3 regions of the Shinella sp. M27 genome follow, and region 2 is predicted to be linked to each of the others. Evidence: predicted binding sites of a transcription regulator. Region 2 holds the regulator's gene; each other region holds the start of a gene.
The links. The regulator LexA, encoded in region 2, represses DNA repair genes until DNA is damaged. The targets are predictions, from matches to a motif close to TGTTCNNNNTGTGTTCNG.
Positions count from the first base shown of each region.

Region 1: dnaE (DNA polymerase III subunit alpha) is a predicted target of LexA. The motif match lies at 2,289-2,306, and genes of this name have one in related genera.
Region 3: ACOZK4_RS05435 (DNA polymerase IV) is a predicted target of LexA. The motif match lies at 3,293-3,310, and genes of this name have one in related genera.

Region 1 covers NZ_JBLZPK010000014.1:53,119-59,012, reverse strand. Annotated here, with positions in the region: gene ACOZK4_RS05470 (lipoprotein-releasing ABC transporter permease subunit) at 1-431, shown strand, start outside; gene ACOZK4_RS05465 (ABC transporter ATP-binding protein) at 441-1,127, shown strand; partial or broken gene ACOZK4_RS05460 (VOC family protein) at 1,146-1,517, opposite strand; gene ACOZK4_RS05455 (hypothetical protein) at 1,629-2,207, opposite strand; gene dnaE (DNA polymerase III subunit alpha) at 2,566-5,894, shown strand, end outside.
Region 2 covers NZ_JBLZPK010000034.1:74,342-86,000, reverse strand. Annotated here, with positions in the region: gene glmU (bifunctional UDP-N-acetylglucosamine diphosphorylase/glucosamine-1-phosphate N-acetyltransferase GlmU) at 1-707, opposite strand, end outside; gene ACOZK4_RS14375 (Na/Pi cotransporter family protein) at 778-2,424, opposite strand; gene ACOZK4_RS14370 (SurA N-terminal domain-containing protein) at 2,705-4,594, shown strand; gene trpD (anthranilate phosphoribosyltransferase) at 4,610-5,632, shown strand; gene trpC (indole-3-glycerol phosphate synthase TrpC) at 5,641-6,456, shown strand; gene moaC (cyclic pyranopterin monophosphate synthase MoaC) at 6,456-6,950, shown strand; gene glp (gephyrin-like molybdotransferase Glp) at 6,950-8,173, shown strand; gene lexA (transcriptional repressor LexA) at 8,267-8,995, shown strand; gene ACOZK4_RS14340 (ComEC/Rec2 family competence protein) at 9,130-11,658, opposite strand.
Region 3 covers NZ_JBLZPK010000014.1:47,121-53,014, reverse strand. Annotated here, with positions in the region: gene dnaE (DNA polymerase III subunit alpha) at 1-62, shown strand, start outside; gene ACOZK4_RS05445 (hypothetical protein) at 84-500, opposite strand; gene ACOZK4_RS05440 (L,D-transpeptidase family protein) at 497-1,810, opposite strand; gene ACOZK4_RS05435 (DNA polymerase IV) at 1,942-3,288, opposite strand; gene ACOZK4_RS05430 (DUF3572 domain-containing protein) at 3,412-3,702, opposite strand; gene ACOZK4_RS05425 (response regulator) at 3,844-4,215, shown strand; gene ACOZK4_RS05420 (PleD family two-component system response regulator) at 4,231-5,598, shown strand.

The DNA of each region.
Region 1 (5,894 bases), on a different contig from region 2:
TGTTCATGATCCTGACGCTGATCGTGCTCGTCGCCGCGCTCAACATCATTTCCGGCCTGATCATGCTGGTGAAGGACAAGGGCAGCGACATCGCCATCCTGCGCACCATGGGCGCCACATCGGGCTCCATCATGCGCATCTTCTTCATGACGGGGGCGGCCATCGGCACGGTCGGCACCTTCGCCGGCGTGCTGCTCGGCGTCATCGTCTGCCTCAACGTCGAGTCGATCCGCCAGTTCTTCTCCTGGATCTCGGGCACGACGCTGTTCAACCCGGAACTCTATTTCCTCAGCCAGCTTCCGGCCGACATGAATGCCGGCGAGACGGTCACCGTCATCGTCATGGCGCTTGCGCTCTCCTTCCTCGCGACGATCTTCCCCGCCTGGCGTGCCTCCAAGCTCGATCCGGTTCAGGCCCTCAGGTACGAATAGGAATTCAGCATGGCAGCGCGCGTCGCTTTGGAACTCAAGGGCATCGAACGGCACTACGGCCAGGGCGAGACGGTACTGTCGATCCTCAAGGGCGCCGATTTCACGCTGAGAAGCGGCGAGACGGTCGCGCTCGTCGCACCGTCGGGCACCGGTAAGTCGACGCTGCTGCATGTCGCGGGGCTGCTCGAAAAACCCGATGCCGGCGATGTCTTCGTCAACGGCCATTCCTGTGCCGGCCTGCCGGATGACCAGCGCACGGCGATCCGCCGCGGCGAGATCGGCTTCGTTTATCAGTTCCACCATCTGCTGCCGGAATTCACCGCGCTCGAAAACATCATGATGCCGCAGCTGATCGGCGGCCTCTCCAAGGCCGAGGCACGCGAACGCGCCGCGCAGCTGCTCGATTATATGCGCATCGGCCACCGCGCCGATCACCGCCCGTCCGAACTTTCCGGCGGCGAGCAGCAGCGCGTCGCTATCGCACGCGCGGTTGCCAATGCGCCGCTCCTGCTTCTGGCCGACGAGCCCACTGGCAATCTCGACCCGGAAACCGCCGGCTACGTCTTCGAGGCGCTGGAAGCGCTCGCCCGCCAGTCCGGCCTTGCCGCGATGATCGCCACGCATAACCACGAGCTTGCCGGGCTGATGGATCGCCGCGTGACGATCGAGGATGGCCTTGTCAAGGAACTGGCCTGAAAGGCCCGTCGTTCGATATCACGCCGCGAGCTTAGCGGTTCCGGCCTTGCGTTCGACAAGCGCCCAGATGTGCCCGAACGGATCGAAGATCGACGCCACGCGCCGGCCCAACATATCCACCTGCACTACATCTCGCGTCACGGCACCGGCTTCGATCGCCCGTTGCATCGTGCGCTCGATGTCGCCGACCGTCAGTGTGAAAATCGCGCTGACGGACCCGGCCGCCTTGGGGAAGAACGGTCCGCCATAGGACAGGTTTTCCTCGCGCCGCGGGTTTGATCCCGCGACGGCCACAGGCATCGTTCCGAAGCGCATGGCAAAGCCCGCTAGTACGCCTTCGATATGATAGGGTTCGACCACTGCGGCGCCAAAGGCGACGACGTAGAAATCCGCCGCCTCCTGTTCGCGCCCGTGCTAGACGAAGAGGGAAATTTCGATGCTGATCTCGTCGGTCATCGCGATTGTCCTTCCGTATCGCCGCCCTGCGGGCGGTGCCTGCGATCAGTTGTCCAGCCCGCAGATGGAGCGGGCGGTCTCGTCCTTCCAGTCCTTGAGCAAGGCGAACTGCGCCTGCCCGGAAACCGCGCCGCCGCTGGTCTTGCCCTTTCCGGTCAGCACGTTGAGGTCGCATTCCGCGCTGGCATTGGGGTCGAGCGTATCATAGGCCGAGTAGGTGTAGCCGGCGACGATGAAATCGAAATTTCGATAGGCGATGGTGAGCGACTGACGCCAGCGGTCGCGCCCGACCGAATCGTTCTTGGTCGTGATGGTGAAGGAGCCATTGGCGAGTGCCGCAAGTTCCGGCTCCTGGCCATACATGGTGAGGTTGCCCCATATGCTGTTCGGCAGCGGCAAAGCAAGCGTCAGGCGGTTCTCTTCGGGCTTGGCAAGATAGACATAGAGGCCGTTGTCGTCGCCGCTGTCGTCGCCCGGTGTGGCGATCACGGCCAGATCCGCCGTGCCGTCCTTGTTCCAGTCGCCGCTCGCCATGGCGACGATGCGGTCTGCCGGAAAATCGGCGGCCATCGTTGCGGCAGGCAGAACAATCGAAAACACAAGGGCAGCGGCAAGCGACTTCATTTCATTTCCTCCATGGGGTTGGGCCGACCTTATTGCGCGTGAACGCGTCGGTCCAGAGGGGATGTGGAAAGCTGTTGACACGAGAACAAGAATAGAACAAAGTGAAAACATAAAAGGAAAGGGAGCCATAATGACCGATTTTCTTCGTGACTTTGCAGCATTCACCTCCATCGCCCTGTTCGTCGCCAGCTTCTCCGTCCTCCTCTTCGGAATCTGACGGTTCAGATCTCTCCACTGATCATTCCTGCCTGCCGCGCGTCCTTGGCGCGTGGAAAGCGGGTGCAAAGCCAAGAACCGTCTGGACGAGACGGGTCCGAATCCGCTTAAGCTCTTTCTTCTGATCGGAAGGAAGTTTGACATGGCGGAAGCGGTTCCAGTGACGGTTGGCGAGAAGATCGCCGAGACGCCCGAATTCGTGCACCTGCGCGTGCATTCGGCCTTCTCGTTGCTCGAAGGCGCCCTGCCGATCAAGAAGATCATCGGCAAGGCAACGTCCGACCAGCAGCCGGCCATCGCCATCACCGACACGAACAATCTGTTCGCGGCGCTCGAATTCTCGCAGAAGGCCGTCGGCGACGGCATTCAGCCCTTGATCGGCTGCCAGCTGTCGATCGACATGGAAGACGAGGGCGAGGGTGAAAGGCGCGGGGGGCAGGCGCAGCTTCAGAAGCTGCCGTCGATCGTTGTCCTTGCCGCGAGCGATGCCGGCTATGCGCGTCTCGTCGAGCTCGTCAGCCGCGCCTATCTCGGCGGCGAAAGCGGGCAGACGGTTCGCATTGCCTATAGCTGGCTGGAAGCGGGCACGGACGGGCTGATCGCCTTGACGGGTGCGCGCGGCGGTCCCGTCGACATGGCCTATCTTGCCGGACAGCCGGCCGTAGCAAAAGCGCGGCTCGATGCGCTGAAGGCTGTGTTTGGCGATCGGCTCTATATCGAGTTGCAGCGCCACGGTCGTTACGACAAGTCGCATGAGCGGCGCATGGTGGAGCTCGCCTATGCGGAGGATGTGCCGCTGGTCGCCACCAACGAGCCGTTCTTCCCGTCACCGGACGACTACGATGCCCACGATGCGCTGATGGCGGTGGCGCACAATGCCATGGTGTCGGATGACAACCGTTTCCGCCTGTCGCCGGATCACTATCTCAAGAGCCGCAAGGACATGGCAAAGCTCTTTGCCGACCTGCCGGAGGCCTTGGAAAACACGGTGGAGATCGCCAAGCGTTGCTCCTTCGTGCTGAAGACCCGTGGTCCCATCCTGCCGCGCTTTACCGGGGCGACGGATGATCCGGAGGAGGCGGAGCGCGCGGAATCGTCGGAACTGCGCCGCCAGTCCGTGGAGGGGCTGGAAAGCCGCATGGCGCTGCTCGGCCTGTCGCCGGGCTATACGGAACAGGATTACCGCGAGCGGCTGGATTTCGAACTCAGCGTCATCGAGCGCATGAAGTTCCCCGGCTACTTCCTCATCGTTGCCGACTTCATCAAGTGGGCTAAGCAGCACAATATTCCCGTCGGGCCGGGCCGCGGTTCGGGCGCGGGTTCGCTCGTCGCCTATGCACTCACGATCACCGACGTTGATCCGTTGCGCTTTTCCCTGCTGTTCGAACGCTTCCTCAATCCGGAACGCGTCTCGATGCCCGACTTCGACATCGACTTCTGCCAGGACCGCCGCGAAGAGGTGATCCGCTACGTGCAGCAGAAATACGGCCGCGAGCAGGTGGCGCAGATCATCACCTTCGGTTCGCTGCAGGCGCGCGCCGCATTGCGCGACGTCGGCCGTGTGCTCGAAATGCCCTATGGCCAGGTCGACAAGATCTGTAAGCTCGTGCCGAACAATCCGGCCAATCCGACGCCGCTCTACAAGGCGATCGAGGAGGAGCCGAAGCTGCAGGAAGAGGCGGAGAAGGAGCCGGTCGTCGCCCGCCTGCTCGATATCGCCCAGAAGATCGAAGGCCTCTACCGCCACGCCTCCACGCATGCTGCCGGCATCGTGATCGGCGACCGGCCGCTGTCGCAGCTTGTGCCGATGTACCGCGATCCGCGCTCCGACATGCCCGTCACCCAGTTCAACATGAAGTGGGTGGAACAGGCCGGCCTCGTGAAATTCGACTTTCTCGGCCTGAAGACGCTGACTGTCCTGAAGACCGCCGTCGATTTCATTCGCAAGCGCGATATCGAGGTGAAGCTCGAAAGCCTGCCGCTGGATGACCAGCTCACCTACGAGATGCTGTCGCGCGGCGAGACGGTCGGCGTGTTCCAGGTGGAAAGTGCCGGCATGCGCAAGGCGCTGATCGGCATGCGGCCGGACTGCATCGAGGACATCATCGCGCTCGTGGCGCTCTACCGCCCCGGCCCGATGGAAAACATCCCGGTCTATAACGCCCGCAAGCACGGCGAGGAGGAGATCGAATCGATCCATCCGACGATCGACCATCTGCTCAAGGAAACGCAGGGCGTTATCGTTTACCAGGAACAGGTGATGCAGATCGCCCAGGTTCTCTCGGGCTATTCGCTCGGCGAGGCCGACCTCTTGCGCCGCGCCATGGGCAAGAAGATCAAGGAGGAGATGGACAAGCAGCGCGCCCGTTTCGTCGACGGCGCGGTCAAAAACGGCGTCTCCAAGCCGCAGTCCGACCTGATCTTCGACCTGCTCGCCAAATTCGCCAACTACGGCTTCAACAAGTCGCACGCCGCCGCTTACGCCATCGTCTCCTACCAGACTGCCTATCTGAAGGCGCATTATCCGGTCGAGTTCCTGGCCGCGTCGATGACCTACGATATGTCCAACACGGACAAGCTGAACGATTTCCGGCAGGATGCCGGCCGTCTCGGCATCGCCGTCATTCCGCCGTCGGTGCAGACGTCCTTCGCGCATTTCGAAACGGGCGAGAACCGGATCTACTACGCGCTCGCCGCCATCAAGGGCGTGGGCGAGGCGGCGGTCCAGCACATCGTCGAGGTGCGCGGCACGACGCCGTTTAGGAACCTCGAGGATTTCTGTACGCGCATCGATCCGAAATTCGTCAACCGCCGCGTCTTCGAAAGCCTGATCGTCGCCGGCGCCTTCGACTGCTTCGGCCATGATCGCGCTGCCATGATCGCCGGCCTCGATCGTCTGCTGGGTGCCGCCCAGCGTGCGCAGGAGAACAAGACGAGCGGGCAGGGCGATATTTTCGGCATGGGGGCTGCGACCGGACCGGAGGTCATCACGCTGCCCTCCTATACGCCCTGGCTGGCGTCGGAAAAGCTCCACCGCGAATTTCAGGTGCTGGGATTCTTCCTCTCCGCCCATCCGCTCGATACCTACGCGCCGCTTCTGGCGAAGATGCGCGTGCAGACTTTTGGCGATTTTTCCGCTGCCGTGAAGCGCGGTGCGACGGCCGGCCGCCTTGCCGGCACGGTCACCTCCAAACAAGAGCGCAAGACCCGCACCGGCAACAAGATGGGCATCGTCGCCTTCTCGGACTCGTCCGGCCAGTTCGAGGCCGTGCTGTTTTCCGAAATGCTCAACCAGTACCGCGATCTGCTGGAGCCCGGCAAATCGCTGGTCATGACCGTGCAGGCGGAAGAGCGCCCGGAGGGTATCGGTCTGCGCATCCAGACGCTGCGCTCGCTGGAGGAGGAATCGCTCCAGACCCAGAAGGCGCTGCGCGTCTATGTCCGCGATTCCGGCCCGCTGCGGTCCATTGC
Region 2 (11,659 bases):
CGGGTGTTGCAGCCGGTCAGCTCTTCCTCGGGCGCCTCGACGGCGATCGCGCGTCCGCCGTCGGCCCTGACGACCTCGACGATGTCGGTCAGGTAATATTCGCCCTTGGCATTGTTGTTGCCGATGCGGTCGATCAGCCCGAGCGCCTTGCGGCCGTCGATGGCCATCAGGCCGCCGTTGCAATAGGTGATGGCGCGTTCGGCTTCGCTGGCATCCTTGTGCTCGCGGATCGCCAAAAGCTCGCCATTCTCGACCAGAAGGCGGCCATAGCCCGTCGGGTCGGCGGTGCGGAAGCCGATGACCACAACATCGGCGCCGGCAGCAAGCCCCTCGCGGGCGGCGATTAGCGGTGCTTCGGTGATGAGCGGCGTATCGCCGAAGACGATGAGCACGTCGTCATAGCCCTTGGCGATCGCGTTACGGGCGGCCAGCACGGCATGCGCGGTACCGAGACGCTCGGTCTGGAGATGGACGGAGCTTTGGATGGCGGCGTTCTTCGCAGCGGCTTCGACCTTGTCCGCATCGCGGCCGAGCACCAGCGCAATATCGGAAATGCCCGCCTTTGCCAGCGCTTCGACCACATGGGCAATCATTGGCCGGTTAGCGACGGGATGCAGCACCTTCGACTGCGCGGACTTCATGCGCGTGCTTTCGCCGGCAGCCAGGATAACGGCCAGGCAGGTGCGTTTCGTCCGGTCAGCAGTCATGGAATCCCTCGTTCATCCGAATTGACGGCGTTTCTTAGCAAGATCACCGCAGGGAAGACAAAGGGATTTCTTACTTGGCGCTGCGCAGGCGGCTTTCGGTGAGGAGGCCGTTTTCGTCGAGGATCGGATAGGCGACGGAGACGAGGTGGGCATTGACGCGCTTGAGGTCGCGCAGCATGTCGAGATGCAGCGAGCTCGTCTGGAGGCTGTCGAGGCGGCCGTCGCGCAGGCGCTCCAGATGCCGCTCGGACGATTGTTTCTCCATGCGCCGCACATCGACCTTCACCTCCATCAACTGACGGGCAAGGCCGGCGTCGCGCGTGACGAAGATCGTTTGCGCAATGCGCAGGTTCTCGATCGTCAGGTTGAAGAGGTTGGCGAGTTCCTTGTAGCCGTCCTCGGAGAATTTCAGGCCGTTGGCGATCTTCTTGCGCACCTGCTCCTGCAGGCCTTTCTCGATGATGTCGCCGACATGTTCGAGATTGATGGCATAATCGATGATGACGATAGAGCGCGCCGCGCATTCGCCGGTCACACCCTGGCGGCCGAGACGGGAAAGGTAGATCTTCACTTCTTGCTGAAGGGCATCGACCTGGCGCTCCAGCTCGCCGATATCCTTCATCGGCGCGAGGTTGTTGTCGTTGAAGGCGCGCATGGTGCGGATCAGCATGGATTCGATGAGATCACCGACGCGTAGCACCTCGCGCGTCGCACCGGAGAGCGCCACGACCGGGCTCGAAAGCGCGGTATCGTCGAGATATTTCGGTCCGGTCTCCGGCTGCTTCTCTTCGGGAATGAGTTTTTCCATGAGCCGCGACAAGAGACCGGAGAGCGGGAAAAGCACCAGCGCGACCACCACATTGAAGGCAAGGTGCACGTCGACGGGCAGTTTTGAGGCGGGAATGGGCAAGGTTGCAAGGAGCGCTGCGACCTGGCCGGCAAAGGGCAGGACGACGAGGCATCCCACACCGCGCACCAAAAGGTTGCCGAGCGTGACGCGACGCGCCGAAGCGGTCGATTTCAACGTCGCGATGACGGGCGGAACCGCGCCGCCGAGATTGGCGCCGAGCACGAGGATGACGGTCAGAGCCGGCGACAGGATGCCCATCGCCGTCAGCGACAGGATCAGCACGACCACCGCGAGGCTGGAGGAAGAAATGATGGCGAGCACCGTCGAGAAAGCGAGCGCGACCGGCCAGGCGCCATCGAGCAGCTTCAGGAAGGCGGCGAGCGCCGGCGATTGGCGCATCGGCTCCGTCGCCAGGCTGAGCAGGTGCAGCGACAGAAGCATGAGGCCGATGCCGACGAGCGCGGAACCAAGGCCCTGCCGCGCGGTGGAACTGCTCGATTTGTAGAGCACGACACCGACGAGGATGATCAGCGGCGAGACCGATTCGATGCCCGTGGCGACAAGCCACGCCGTGACTGCCGTGCCAACATTGGCGCCGAGCAGCACGATCTGCGCCATGCGGGCTCGCACCAGATTGCGCTCGACGAAGGAGGACACCATCAGCGCCGTGGCGGTGGAGCTTTGCAGGGCGATGGTCGCGACGAAGCCGGCGAAGAAGGAACGGAACGGCCCGCGCGTGCCGAGTGCCAGCCCGGAGCGCAGTTTCACGCCGAAGGCCCGCGTCATGCCATCCTTCACCTGTGCGAGGCCGAACAGGAGCAGCGCGACCGCGCCGAACAGGTTGATCATGACAACAGTCGATTCCACCGTAATATTCCTCCTGTCCCTCGGAAGGGACTCAAACCCGCCTCACCCCGTATCGGATCACGTTCCACGCCGTACCGATAGGGTATTGTGACAGGAATACGTCAATAATTTCAAAAAAATTTGTTTCGCCGACGAACAAAATCGGCATGCGATATCCGATCAGCGCCGGGCGTGATTTTCCCGTAGCATCAAGGCGGTCTGCGCACTTCAATTCGCGCAAACTTTCCGATAAGAGACGAACTCCGGCCGCATGGCCGCCGATATTGAGGAAATGTAGACGATGCTCGAAGCCCTGAGAAGCGCCGCCCAGACCTGGGTGGCAAAAGCCCTGATGATCGTATTGGTCGGTTCCTTTGCGATCTGGGGTGTTTCGAGTTCGCTGGTGACGGGCGCATCGAATTCCGTCGTCACAGTCGGCGATGTCAGCGTATCCCCGACGGATTTCCGCCTCGCCTATGAGCGCCAGGTCGCGACGCTGTCGCAGCGCTTCGGCACGCGTCTCAATGCCGAGCAGGCTCGCGCCTTCGGCGTCGAAAATCAGGTCTTTGCCGAACTCGTCGCGGGTGCCGCGCTCGATCAGCTGTCGCGCGACATGAACCTCGGCCTCTCCGAAGGCCGCCTTGCGCAGCTGATCGCCGACGATCCGGCCTTCAAGGGCGTCAACGGCCAGTTCGACCGCACCGCCTTCTCCGCCGTGCTGCGCAATGCCGGCCTGCGCGAGAACGACTACATCAACAACCGCAGCCAGGTCGCCGTGCGCACGCAAATCGTCGAAGCGGTGTCCGACGGCTACAAGGCGCCGGAAACGCTGACCACCGCGCTGCGCCAGTATCGCAACGAATCCCGCACCATCGATTTCCTGCTCTTGAGCAACGCCAATATCGACCCGATCAAGACGCCGGGTGACGACGTGCTGGCGCCCTGGTTCGAACAGAACAAGGCGAAGTACCGCGCGCCTGAGTACCGCAAATTCGTCTATGTCGCGCTGGAACCGAAGGATCTCGTCGACACCGCCGCCATCACCGAGGATATGGTGAAGGCCGAATACGAGCGCATCAAGGACAAGTACCGCATGCCGGCCACGCGCACGATCGAGCAGCTGACCTTCAAGGACCGCGCCGCCGCCGATGCCGCCGCCGCCAAGCTCGCCGCCGGCACGACCTTCGACGCGCTGGTGACCGAAGAGGGCAAGACCGCAGCTGACGTGCTGCTGGGCGATTTCACGCAGGCGAACGTTCCCGACCAGAAGCTTGCCGAGCCGGCCTTCGCCATTGCGGCAAACGGCGGCACGACGCCCGTCATCGACGGCACCTTCGGCCCGATCATCCTGCGCGTCACCAATATCCGTCCGGAAACCACCAAGACCTATGACGAGGTCAAGGAAGAACTGCGCAACGAGCTTGCGCTTTCCGAAGCCGCCGACGGTATTCTCGCCGTGCACGACCGCATCGAGGACAGCCGCGCCGAAGGCCTGACGCTGGCCGAGGCCGCCGCCAAGAACAACCTCAAGGCCGTGACGGTCGATGCTGCCGACGCGCAGGGCAACGACCAGAAGGGCGACGAGATCGCAGCGCTTCCGGAAAAGGCCGCCCTGCTTGGCGAAGTCTTCAAGACCGATGTCGGCACAGAGACCCAGCCGATCAATGTCGGTCGCGAAGGCTATGCCTGGTTCGAAGTGCTCGACGTGGTTCCGGATCGCGACCGCACGCTCGACGAAGTGCGCGAGCGCGTCGCCGCCGACTGGACGGCCGAGCAGCAGCGCCAAGCGCTTGCCAAGAAGGCCGGCGAACTGGCCGAGCGCGTACGCAAGGGCGAGGATCTCGCCGCCATCGCCAGCGAGTTGGGCCTGACCGTCGAAAACAAGACGGGCCTGCACCGCGGCGCGCAGGATGCGATCCTCAGCCCGGCGACCATTGCCTCGGCGTTTTCCGGCCCGGTCGGCACCGTCGCCAACACGCCCGGCACGGATGGCGAAGGCCAGATCCTGCTGAAGGTGACGGAAGTCAATGCGGATGCGACGACCGACGCGCTGTCCAACGACGAGCAGCAGATCGAAGCCGTCGCCCGCGCCAGCGGCGACGACATCCTCGACCAGATGGTGAGCGCGCTCCAGACGTCCTACGGCGTCTCGATCAACCGCACGCTCGCCGAGCAGAACATGACGCGATAGGGAGACGGGAGCCGCATGTCCGACCTGAAACCCTTTATCGCCAAGGTCGCCGCCGGCAATGCGCTGGACCGCGAGGAAGCCCGCGGCGCCTTCGAGATCATCATGTCGGGTGCCGCCACCCCCTCGCAGATCGGCGGTTTCCTGATGGCGCTGCGCGTGCGCGGCGAGACCGTGGACGAGATCTACGGCGCCGTCGGCTCCATGCGCGCCCGCATGCTGCCGGTCAGCGTCCCCGCCGATGCCATGGATATCGTCGGCACGGGTGGTGACGGTGCGGGCACCTACAACATCTCGACGCTCGCAGCGATCATCGTCGCGGGTGCCGGCGTTCCGGTCGCCAAGCACGGTAACCGCGCGCTGAGCTCGAAATCCGGCACCGCGGATGCCCTCTCCTGCCTCGGCGTGAAGCTCGATATCGGCCCGGCCGAAATCGCCCGCTGCGTGCACGATGCCGGCCTCGGCTTCATGTTCGCGCAGCTGCACCACTCCGCTATGAAGCATGTCGGCCCGTCGCGCGTCGAACTCGGCACGCGCACGATCTTCAACCTGCTTGGGCCTCTGTCCAACCCCGGCGGCGTCAAGCGCCAGCTGCTCGGCGTCTTCTCGCCGCACTGGCTGGTGCCGATCGCCGAAGTGATGCGCGATCTCGGCTCGGAAAGCATCTGGGTGGTGCATGGCGAAGGCCTCGACGAGATCACCACGACGGGCACGACGCAGGTCGCCGCGCTTGAAGACGGCAAGATCCGCACCTTTGAGTTGACGCCCGCGGATTTCGGCCTGCCGCAGGTGGTGCTCGACGATCTGCGCGGCGGGGACGGTGCGCACAATGCAGCCACCCTGCTCTCCGTGCTCGACGGCGCACATATGCCCTATCGTGACATCTCGCTGGCCAACGCTGCGGCGTCGCTTGTCGTTGCCGGCAAGGTGGAGACGCTGAAGGACGGCATGAAGCTCGCAACCGAATCGCTCGAAAGCGGCCGTGCCCGCACCGTGCTGGAACGCCTCGTTGCGGTTTCCAACGAAGGCGCGGCGGAGTAGGATTGGCCATGACCGATATCCTGAAGAAGATCGAAGCCTACAAGCTCGAAGAGATCGCCGCCGCAAAGGCCAGCGTCGCGCCGGCTGAACTGCGTGCCCGTATCCGCGATCAGGAGCCGCCGCGCGGCTTCTTCGCCAGCCTCAAGGACAGACAAGCGCAGGGCCAGTTCGGCCTGATCGCCGAAATTAAGAAGGCGAGCCCTTCCAAGGGGCTGATCCGCCCGGATTTCGATCCGCCGGCCCTTGCCAAGGCCTATGAGGCCGGTGGTGCCGCCTGCCTCTCCGTGCTCACGGACACGCCGAGTTTTCAAGGCGCGCCCGAATTCCTGGCCGCCGCCCGCGAGGCCTGCGCGCTTCCGGCCTTGCGCAAGGATTTCATGTTCGACAGCTACCAGATGCTGGAAGCCCGCGCCTGGGGTGCGGATTGCATCCTGCTCATCATGGCTTCGCTCAGCGACGACACGGCCAAGATGCTGGAAGACGCCGCCTTTTCGCTCGGCATGGACGTGCTGATCGAGGTGCATGACGAAGAAGAGATGGAGCGGGCGCTGAAGCTCAAGTCCAAGCTCGTCGGCATCAACAACCGCAACCTGCGCACCTTCGAAGTCGATCTCGCCGTCTCCGAAAAGCTCGCCGGCATGGTGCCGGAGGATCGTCTGCTCGTCGGCGAAAGCGGCATCTTCACCCATGCCGATTGTACGCGCCTCGGCAAGGTCGGCATCTCCACCTTCCTCGTCGGCGAAAGCCTGATGCGCAAGGACGACGTGACGGGCGCCACGCGCGAACTGCTGACCGGCTCCGCCGGCATGCTGGCAGCGGAATGATGGCCGAGAACGGCCGCACGCTCACCCATATCGGCGCCTCCGGCGAAGCGCACATGGTCGATGTCGGCGACAAGGCCGAGACCGTGCGCATTGCCGTGGCCGAAGGTTTCATCCGCATGGCGCCGGAAACGCTCGACCTGATCCTCAAGGGCGACGCCAAGAAGGGCGACGTCATCGGTACGGCACGACTGGCCGGCATCATGGCCGCCAAGCAGACGTCCAATCTCATCCCGCTCTGCCATCCCTTGATGCTGACCAAGGTGACGGTCGATATCCGCGAGGACCATGCCCTGCCCGGTCTGCGGATCGAAGCGATGGCGAAGCTCACCGGCCGCACCGGCGTCGAGATGGAGGCGCTGACCGCCGTCAGTGTCGCGTGCCTCACGATCTACGACATGGCCAAGGCGGCCGACCGCGAAATGGAGATCGGCGGCGTGCGCCTTGCCGAAAAATCCGGCGGCCGCTCCGGTGATTACAAACGCAGAGATCCCTGATGTCCCTTCTTCCCGTTGCCGACGCCCTCGACCGCCTGCTTTCCGCGGCCAAGCCCACGCAACGGACGGAAACGGTTTCGCTCCATGACGCGGGAGGCCGCGTGCTGGCAGAAGACGTCGCCGCCCGCCTCACCCAGCCGCCCTTCGACAATTCCGCCATGGACGGCTACGCCGTTCGCCATGCCGATATCGCCGCGCTCGGATCGATCCTCAAGGTCGTCGGCACCTCGGCGGCCGGTCACGCCTTCGAAGGAACAGCCGGCCCCGGCGATGCCGTGCGCATCTTCACCGGCGCGCCGCTGCCTGCCTTCGCCGATACGGTATTGCTGCAGGAAGACGCCGAAAAGCTGGACGATGGCCGCGTCCGCACCACCTTCATGACGCCCAAGGGCCGCCATATCCGCCCGCGCGGCCAGGATTTTTCGGAAGGCGACGTCCTGCTCAAGGCCGGCGACGTGCTCGATTCCGGCCGCCTCACCGTCGCCGCCGCGATGAACCACGCCGAGCTCACGGTCTACGCCCGCCCCCGCATCGCCGTGCTCGCCACCGGCGACGAACTCGTCACGCCCGGCACGCCGCCCGGCGCCAGCCAGATCATCGCCTCCAACACCTACGGCGTCTCCGCCATCGCGCGCGCTTCCGGTGCCGAGATCATCGACCTCGGCATTGTCGGCGACGACAAAAAGGCGATCCTCGAGGCCGTGCAGAGGGCACTTGCCTTGGATATCGACGTGCTCGTCACACTCGGCGGCGCCTCGGTCGGCGATTTCGATCTCGTGCAGCCGGTGCTCGGCGAAGCCGGCATGGAACTCGATTTCTGGCGCATCGCCATGCGTCCCGGAAAACCGCTGATGGTCGGCCGCCTTGGCGATATCCAGATCGTCGGCCTGCCGGGCAATCCCGTCTCCAGCCTCGTCTGCGCGCTGCTTTTCCTGGAGCCGCTGACGCGCCGCCTCGCCCGCCTGCCGGCGAATGACCGCGTTTACAAGGCCGTCACCGCCGTGCCGATCAAGGAAAACGACCACCGGCAGGACTATGTTCGCGCGCGTATTACCCGCGGTCCGGATGGAGAGCTTCGCGTGACACCCTTCGACAAACAAGATTCCTCGATGATGCGGATCTTCGCCGAATCCGAAGGCCTGCTCATCCGCCCGCCGAACGCGCCCGCCATCGAAGCCGGCTCGCCCTGCGACGTGCTTCTGGTACGCCAGCCAACCCTCTGAACTGTATTATTGTTTCAGCAGCCCCTTGCGGAACACATATGGAACATATAGTGTCTGTTCTGGATTTGTTTCACGATTCTCGGTGGAGAGACCATGCTGACGCGCAAACAACAGGAACTGCTCCTGTTCATTCATGAGCGTATGAAGGAATCCGGTATTCCGCCGTCTTTCGACGAGATGAAGGATGCCCTGGATCTGGCCTCCAAATCCGGCATCCATCGCCTCATCACGGCGCTTGAAGAGCGCGGCTTCATCCGCCGCCTGCCGAACCGGGCGCGGGCACTGGAAGTCATCAAGCTTCCCGAGGCCTATTCGCCGAGCCAGCAGCCCCGCCGTGGGTTCTCACCCACCGTCGTCGAAGGCAGCCGCGGCAAACAACCGATGGCGCCGGCGCCCTCCCAGCGTGTCGCAACACCGCAGTCGGATGTCATGCCCTCCTCGGTCTCCGTACCCGTCATGGGCCGCATTGCCGCCGGCGTGCCGATCTCCGCCATCCAGAACAACACGCATGATATCACTGTCCCGGCCGAAATGATCGGCGTCGGCGAGCACTATGCGCTCGAGGTAAAGGGCGATTCGATGATCGAAGCCGGCATCTTCGATGGCGACACGGTCATCATTCGCGATACCAGCAGTGCCAATCCCGGCGAAATCATCGTAGCCCTCGTCGACGATGAAGAAGCCACGCTGAAGCGCTTCCGCCGCAAGGGTGCGTCGATTGCGCTGGAAGCCGCAAACCCTGCTTATGAAACCCGCATCTTCGGTCCGGATCGCGTCAAAATCCAGGGCAAGCTTGTGGGCCTTATTCGGCGCTACAACTAACCAGGCCAAACTCGAGACTTCGTACGTGCCCCCAGGACATTGGCTTTCATGGACTGTGCGGCCTTCGAGGTGAAGGTGCGGGAGCTTTTGGTTCAGGAAATGGTTTATGCTGCCGGCCAACTCAGCTGCTCAATTCAGAAGTCGCTCGAAATGGCTGCGTCGGTTTCATTGATTTCGCCTTGAGTGTCGCGTTGAGGGCGTTCTCCCTCTGCGTTGCCACTCGTATACGTTCCGGTTCGCCAATCATAAGTCCGATGGCGCGACCACGGGCGATCCAGCGTTTCGATAGCTGGTATTATGCTGGCTTCCAGTATCAACGGTGCATTTTCCTCTTCGCCGGGGATGATTTCCAGGGCGCCGGTTCGCCGTAGATGACGAGCGGTGATGAGCCTTGCGCCGGAGCGGCACGCAGCGATCCGAAGCGGCGCCTGCGTGACGACGAGGTCTGCGGCGTCGCAGGCCGTGCCAAGAAATGCGACGTCGTCAAGCGTGACGATGCGCCATTCGTTTGATGAAACAGCCACGCAGAAAGCCTTCGTCTCGCAGATGAAACCCGCCTGGCTTGCTGCCGCGTAGAACGCAGACGCCATGGCCGCTTTCGCCTTTTCGCGGTTTACCCGGTGGCGTGACGATTTTCGCTTTTTCGCGGTTTCGACTGCGGTAGCTTCCTCTTCAACTGTCAAACCGGCGGACTTTCTCATCGTCGGCTTGACGACGTCGCCCAGCCGCAAGGCCCGGCGCCATTGCGCGTAGACGAAATCCGGCGGACGGGCACGGTTCGTTGCAACGCCATCGTCGCGCAGGATAGCAACGAGGCGACCGTCCTCCGAGATCAGGACCTCGGGCCTTACGGGATCACCTGGCCAGAATGCGATGGCAACGCCGATCAGCACGAGCAATGTACCGGCATGGCGAAGGTGTGTGCGCAGGATGCAGACGAGCCCGCCGCCGAAGCCGATCAGCAGGAAGGCGGCAGGCGGAATGCGGCCGGTGACGATCTCGCCTTTCCAGCTGGCCACCCAGTTGGACAGGGTGATCATCCACTCGATCCCCTTGCCCATGATGGCGAAAGGGACGGCATCCAGTCCGAAGGGCATCAGCAGCACGGCGACAAGGCCGAAGGGCATGACGATGGCGCTGATGGCGGGCATGGTGAGGAGGTTGCCCGCCAACCCGTAGGCCGGAATCCGGTTGAAGTGGTGGATCGAATAGATCAGCGTCGAAAAACCGCCGATCAGCGAGGAGAGCACCAATCCGCCGAGGAAGCGGCCGGTCAAACCGCCGGCAGCCGGCAACACGCCGCCCCGGCCCTCCCGTTTCACCGGTCGCTCGCGCCATGCCGCATAACCGGCGACCAGCCCCAGCGTTGCGGCATAGGACATCTGGAAACCGGGATTGGTGATGGCCGAGGGCGTGACCACTAGGATGAGGATGGCCGAAAGGGCGACGTTGCGCAAGCTGATCGCCGACCGTCCGAACAGCACGGCGACGAGCATGACACAGATCATGATCCACGAACGCACCGCCGAAAGTGCCCCACCCGACACGAGTATATAGAGCGTCACCATGACGAGCGCCCCGACGGCGGCGATTTTCTTTGCCGGATATCGCTCGGCAAAGCCGGGGATCAGTGCCATCAGCATGCGTGCGCCGACAAGAAATGTGCCGGCCGCAAGCACCATGTTCAGCCCGGAAATCGCCAGCACATGGGCAAGCCCCGCCTGCCGCAACGCCTCCACCGTTTCCGGGCTGATCGCACGCTGTTCGGCCGTCACCAAGGCGGCGGCGATCGCGCCGGCATCACCATCGATCCGGCTACGGATATGCTCGGTCAGATTGTTGCGCCACGTCGCGATTTCCTTCCGGATCCGCTCCTCCAGACCGGCCGGCGCCGCTGCAACCCGTTCGGGCGCCTTGTAGAAATAGCCGACCGCCCCGGTGCCGGCGAAATAGGCGTCGAAGGCAAAATCGTTGAGCCCGGTCAATGCGGGACCGGAGGGCGGATTGAGCCGCGCGCGGCCGGCAATGCCGTCGCCGATCGCGATCGGTTCGTGCCTGTTGCGGGCGAGAACCGTCACCACATCAGGCGCACGTTTCAAGGTGGGATCGCGTGTCGCCGTAAGGGCAATGCGATAGCGTATTGCACCTCGCCCGTCGCTTTCGCGCGACAGCACGCGGCCGGTGATCTCGGTGGTCACGGGCGCATCGAGCAGGACGGTGTCGAGCCGGGCGCTTTCGAAGGCCGCCAGCAGCATGCCGATGGGCACGAGAAACGCAGCGCCTGCGGCAAGCGCTCGCCAGTCTTCCCGGTGTCGCAGGCGCCAGGCAGGCCAGAAGGTGATGAAAGCGATGAAAAGGAGGGCGAGAACGGAGGGATCGGAGATAGCCGCAAACCAGAGTGCTGCTCCCGCGCCGAGGAAGACCGGCACGAACAGAAAGAAATGGCCGTGTGCCCGCTCCTCCGCAAAGGCGGCGTGCACGTCTCGCCACGGCAGGAGGACGTGGCGAAGGCGGCCTTCGATCCGCCCCAGAGTGGCTAGCGGCGCTTTCGGGCGTGTACCATCCTCGAGCACCGCCGGTGGCGAAGAGACATCAGAAAGCGTCCGCCAGGCATCGGCCTCGCGCAGCGCTTCCCGTCCCTCCGCCTCCTTCACCTTGGCCATG
Region 3 (5,894 bases), on a different contig from region 2:
CCCCCGAAATCGCCGCCGCCCTACGCTCGGCACCGGGCGTGCTGGATGTGGAACTGGTGTAGCGCCATAGATTGGGCGAGGCGCTATCGGAGCGTTTCGTCGATGAGTATTTGCTCCTGTCCGGCCTGTCGCATGGCGAGCAAAATGGTGGTTGCGTCGGCCAGCAAGTCTGTATGCTCGTCAAAGCGAAACAGGGTGTGCGTGGGAAGACCAAGCGCATCTGCGCCGCTCTCGGTCAGGATGAGTTCCAGACGATCCCGATAAGAGGCAAGGCTCACGACCTCGCTGCCATCGCAGGCAAGGCTCTGATCTGTGCGCTCCACATAGAGCAGGTCCTCGATGGAAGGTGGGTTTGCGCCGCTCCGCCGGCGGCCGCAGGCAAAGTGGATCGTGTCGAGCGGATCATCCGGAGAGACGAAGCCGAGCGAGAGCACGAGAAGATTATCCTGTTCGGTGAAGATCTCCTCGACCTGGAAACAGGCGACAGCCTGCCCCGTCAATTGACGACCGTGATCGACGACGCCTTCTTCTTTTTCTTCTTCACGCCCTGAACCGCCGAGGCATCCGCCTTCTGCTGCACCTTGCGCGTCACGGTGATGAAGTCCGTGCCGTCGCCGGTTTCCGGGCCAAGGCCGGTGTCGGAGATCGACAGCGAGGCGCCTTCGCCCATCAGTTCGGAGATGCGCAGGCGCGTGTCGGCGGGGATGTCCAGCCGGTCGAGCGTCTTCGTCAGCGCGTCCGGCTGCGTGGCATCGGCCTCCGTGGTGATGCCGAGACGCTTCAGCGTGGCGGGCGAGAGCTGGTTGTCGACGCTGACGCCGAACCAGTCCGCCTTGCCCTTGTCGCTATCGACGTCGCGGGCGAGCAGGAAATGGGTGCCGAGCGCGATTTCCGGGTTGCGGATGGTGATGGCGGCCTCGACCAGCGGCTTGAATTTCTGGCGCACGAGGATCTGGCCGTTCGGCGGCGCGCCCTTGCCGGCTTTGGCATAGACGGCGGCGACGAGTTCGGGCGTCACCATTCCGTCTTCCTTCAAGCCTTCGGCAAGCTGGAAGGCGCGGATGGCGACGACGGTCTGCTTGCCATGCAGGCCGTCCGGTATCCCGGCGTCATAGCCGAGCGAGGTCAGCAGCGTCTGCAAATCGATCATCATCTCGCGGTCGCCGCGGCGGGTGATGAGGATGCGGATCGGGTCCTGCTCGGTCTTCTGCACGGCGGGCGTGAGGATTTCCGGTTTGGGATCGGTCATCGCGACCTCGACGGCCTTGTCGCCGGCCTCCATCAAGCCGGGCCGCAGGCCCGCCTGAGAGAGAAGCGGTGTATCCGGCACCACGACGACGGGCTTGAACAGCGTCGCATGAACGACTTCCTGCGGCACGATTTCGCGGTCGGTGATCAGCACATGGCCGCCGCGCCGCGTCACGCTGAACAGCGTCTTGGCAAAGGCGTTCGGCAGGCGCACGCAGCCGTGCGAGGCGGGATAGGACGGCACGCTGTTGGAGGCGTGCAGCGCGATACCCGACCAGGTGAGCCGCTGCATGAAGGGCATCGGTGCGCTGTCATAGATGTTGGAGAAATGCGTGCGCTTCTTCTCCAGGATCGAGAAGATGCCGGTCGGCGTCGAATGGCCGGCCTTGCCGGTGGAGACATGCGAGGTGGCGACGACCACGCCGCCATCGTAGATCTTCAGCTCCTGCAGATCCTTCGACACGATGATCTGCAACGGCCCCTCGAGCGTGCCCGCAAGCGCGGTACCGCAGCTCAACAGCAGGCCAAGTATGCTCATGCCAGTCGCCAGGCGAAACTTCATGTTACCCATCCGTACGCAATACAAACCGACGGCAAGCGTAGTGCATCCGATTTAAGGAAGGCTTGATGCACCCGGCCGATCCCCCGATCTGTGCCAACCCGATGCAGGGAAGAACGCCGGTTTGCCGGGATTTATTCGGTGGGGTCGTCGATTTTTCCGGCCGTCTTGAAAGTCAACTTTCCGTGAAAGCGGTCAGGGCCGGATTTGCCGAACGTATAACCGGTCTCGACGCTGGCCTTGCCGAATTTGTCGCGCAGCGTGTTCATCGCGGCTTCGGCGGCGGCGCGGCGGGTGGCGGCGGGATCGACGAGATCGGGCGGGTCGGCGCGGCCGGGATCGGTGAGGTCGCTGACGCCGATGCCGATCAGGCGGTATTTCGTGCCATCCGTCTCCTTGCGCAGCAGTTCGATGCCGGTGCGGAAGATGCGGTCGGCGAGCATGGTCGGGTCTTCGAGCTTGCGGTTGCGCGTGCGGCTCTTGAAGTCGGCGGTCTTCAGCTTGAGCACGACGGTGTGGCCGGCTATGCCGGATTTGCGCAGGCGCGCGGCAACCTTTTCGCTCAGACGGCGCAGATGCGCGACGAGTTCGTCATAGCTGGAGAGGTCGTCGAAGAACGTGGTCTCGGACGACACGCTCTTTGCCGCATCGTTCAGGTGGACTTCGCGGTCATCCTGACCGCGCGAAAGATGAAAGAGCCGCTTGCCCATCACGCCGTAGCGGCGCATCAGATCGGTCTCCTCCATGGTCTGAAGCTGGCCGACGCTGCGGATGCCGTCGCGCTCCAGCGTCTCGGCAAAGGCCTTTCCGACGCCCCAGATGAGGCGCACCGGCTTGTCCCTCAGGAAATCCAGCGCTTCCTTCTCGCCGATGACGGAGAAGCCGCGCGGCTTGTTGAGATCGGAGGCGACCTTGGCGAGGAATTTGCAGTAGGAGAGGCCGACGGAGATGGTGATGCCGATCTCCTTCTCCACGCGTTGGACGAATCGGGCGAGCACGCGGGCAGGGGGATCGTGGTGCAGGCGCTCCGTGCCTTTCAGCTCCAGGAAGGCCTCGTCGATGGAAAGCGGCTGCACCAGTGGCGTCAGCTCCTGCATCATGGTGCGCACCTCCCGACCGACCTTGACGTATTTTTCCATGTCCGGCGGAATGACGATGGCGTTGGGGCAGGCCTCCAGCGCCTTGAACATCGGCATGGCCGAGCGAACGCCGTGGATGCGCGCGACATAGCAGGCGGTGGAGACGACGCCGCGTTTTCCGCCGCCGATGATGACGGGCTTGTCGGCAAGCTCGGGATTGTCGCGCTTTTCCACGGCGGCATAGAAGGCATCGCAATCGATATGCGCCAGCGTCAGGTCGTAGAGTTCGTCATGATAGAGCAGGCGCGGGCTGCCGCAGGCCCGGCAGCGGCGCAGGTTCGCAGGCTGCCCGGAGAGGCAGTCGCGACAGAAGCCCGGAAAGCGTATGGCGGCGTTGCTCATCATCAAGAACAAATATTGAACATCGCGACATTAGTACCTACATATACAAGTCTCAATAGCCTTCAGGGTCGAATGCATGACCGTACACAGGCGCACGCAAGACGGCCTTTCGAGGCTGCCGCCTTACCAGTCGGACGGGCCTGAGAGCACGGCATGGGCATGCACGACCGCTCCCGGCTTGGTGGCGGTCGCTTCGCAGAAAGCCAGCAGGTCCGGCTCGTGGCTCATGAGGAAATCGACGATGCCGGCGAGGAAACCGGGGTCGTTGACGGCATTGCGGACTTCGGATGGAGCGACACCCGTCAGTGCGAGGAAACGCGACAGCAATTCCGGCTCGCCGGCAAGCCAGCCGAGGATGGAGACGGCGGTTGCTTCCGCGGTTTCGGCCGCAGGTGTATCTTTTTGGCTTTTCATTCTTTTCCCTCGGGAAATTTACCTTTTAATCAACCAAGTGACGCTAACGTGGCTGCGGTCAGGCTGGGTGATTTCGGCTTTGCCGCAACTTATCCATCTCCCGGTGGGTTGCAAGGCCGGTCAGAGGAACAGGGACTTACGATGCCCAAGCAGGTCATGATTGTCGAGGACAACGAGCTCAACATGAAGCTCTTCCGGGACCTTATCGAGGCATCCGGCTACACGACCATCCAGACCCGGAACGGTATGGAAGCCCTTGATCTCGCGCGCAAATATCGCCCCGATCTGATCCTGATGGATATCCAGCTTCCGGAAGTTTCGGGCCTTGAAGTCACCAAGTGGCTGAAAGAGGACGATGAGCTTCACGTCATCCCCGTTATTGCGGTCACGGCCTTTGCGATGAAGGGCGACGAAGAGCGTATCCGGCAGGGCGGTTGCGAGGCCTATGTCTCCAAGCCGATTTCCGTGCCGAAATTCATCGAGACAATCAAAACCTATCTCGGCGACGCGTGAGGTAGGGGCGCGATCATGACAGCACGCATCCTCGTCGTCGATGATATCCCCGCCAATGTGAAGCTGCTCGAAGCGCGGCTTTTGGCGGAATATTTCGACGTCCTGACGGCCGATAATGGCTATGAGGCGCTGTCCATCTGCGAACGCACCCAGGTCGATCTCATCCTGCTCGACATCATGATGCCCGGCATTGACGGGTTCGAAGTCTGCGAGCGGCTGAAGGCCAATCCGCGCACCGCCCATATTCCCGTCGTCATGGTCACCGCACTCGACCAGCCGTCCGACCGCGTGCGCGGCCTGAAGGCGGGCGCCGACGATTTTCTCACCAAGCCGGTCAACGACCTGCAGCTGATGTCGCGGGTGAAAAGCCTCGTGCGCCTGAAGACGCTGACGGACGAGTTGCGCATGCGCGCGGCGACCGCTCGCGCCATCTCGATGGAAGACGGGCTCGATAGCAATCTCGGCGACGAGCCGGGCGACATTCTGCTGGTTGACGGTCGTGCGAGCTCGCAGGAGCGTATTGCTCGCGCCCTGAAGCCGATTGCCGAAGTCACCTGCATGTCCGATCCGCAGGCGGCGCTGTTCCAGGCCGCGGAGAGCAATTACGAGCTTGTCATCGTCAATGCCAATTTCACGGATTACGATCCGCTGCGCCTCTGCTCGCAGCTGCGGTCGCTGGAGCGCACGCGCTTCCTGCCGATCCTGCTGATCACCGAGCAGGGTGACGACGACATGGTGGTGCGCGCGCTCGAACTCGGTGTGACGGACTACCTGATCCGGCCGATCGATCCGAACGAACTGATCGCCCGCAGCCTTACCCAGATTCGCCGCAAGCGCTGCAACGACCGCCTGCGCGCCAGCGTGCGCCAGACGATCGAGCTTGCCGTGACGGATGGCCTGACGGGGCTGCACAACCGCCGCTATCTCGACAACCACATGAAGCTGCTGATCGACCGTGCGACGGCGCGCGGCCGGCCGCTCTCGGTCTGCATCACGGATATCGACCGTTTCAAGCTGGTCAACGATACCTATGGTCATGATGCCGGCGACGCGGTGCTGCGTGAATTCGCCAACCGCGTGCGCTCTGCCGTGCGCGGCGCAGATCTCGCCTGCCGTTATGGCGGGGAGGAGTTCGTGCTCGTCATGCCCGATACGACGCCGGAAATGGCGGCCGGTGTCGCTGAGCGTCTGCGCACGATCGTCGAGCGGGAGCCTTTCCGCATTCCGGGCACGGACGTCCTGCTGCCGATCACCGCATCGATGGGCACGGCTTCCGTTCTGCCGGCCGGCGACAGCCCGGATGCTTTGCTGAAACGCGCCGATACCGCACTTTACGAAGCCAAACGCTCCGGCCGCAACCGCGTCGTGGCAGCTGCCGCCTGAGTCGCACCCGAATCGGTTCCCTGCCTACGCTTTTTCCACAGGCTTCACCGCTTTTTGAGCAAGTGCCTGATTTTTAGGGCACTTGCCCCTACGGAAGGTTTTTCCTGCAGGGCCCTGTTCCTGGTCGCGGCTCGCGGCTTGCGTAGCGAAATTTGGCTATAAATCATATCATTCATTTTTGATGATAGATTTCAAAGTGTTGTATCGGATGCAATCATGCCGTGCGAAGTTGCGTCCATTTGCCAGGGTTGTATTTTCCACATCCAACGGTTGCTTTACAGGGGATGGCTTACTGT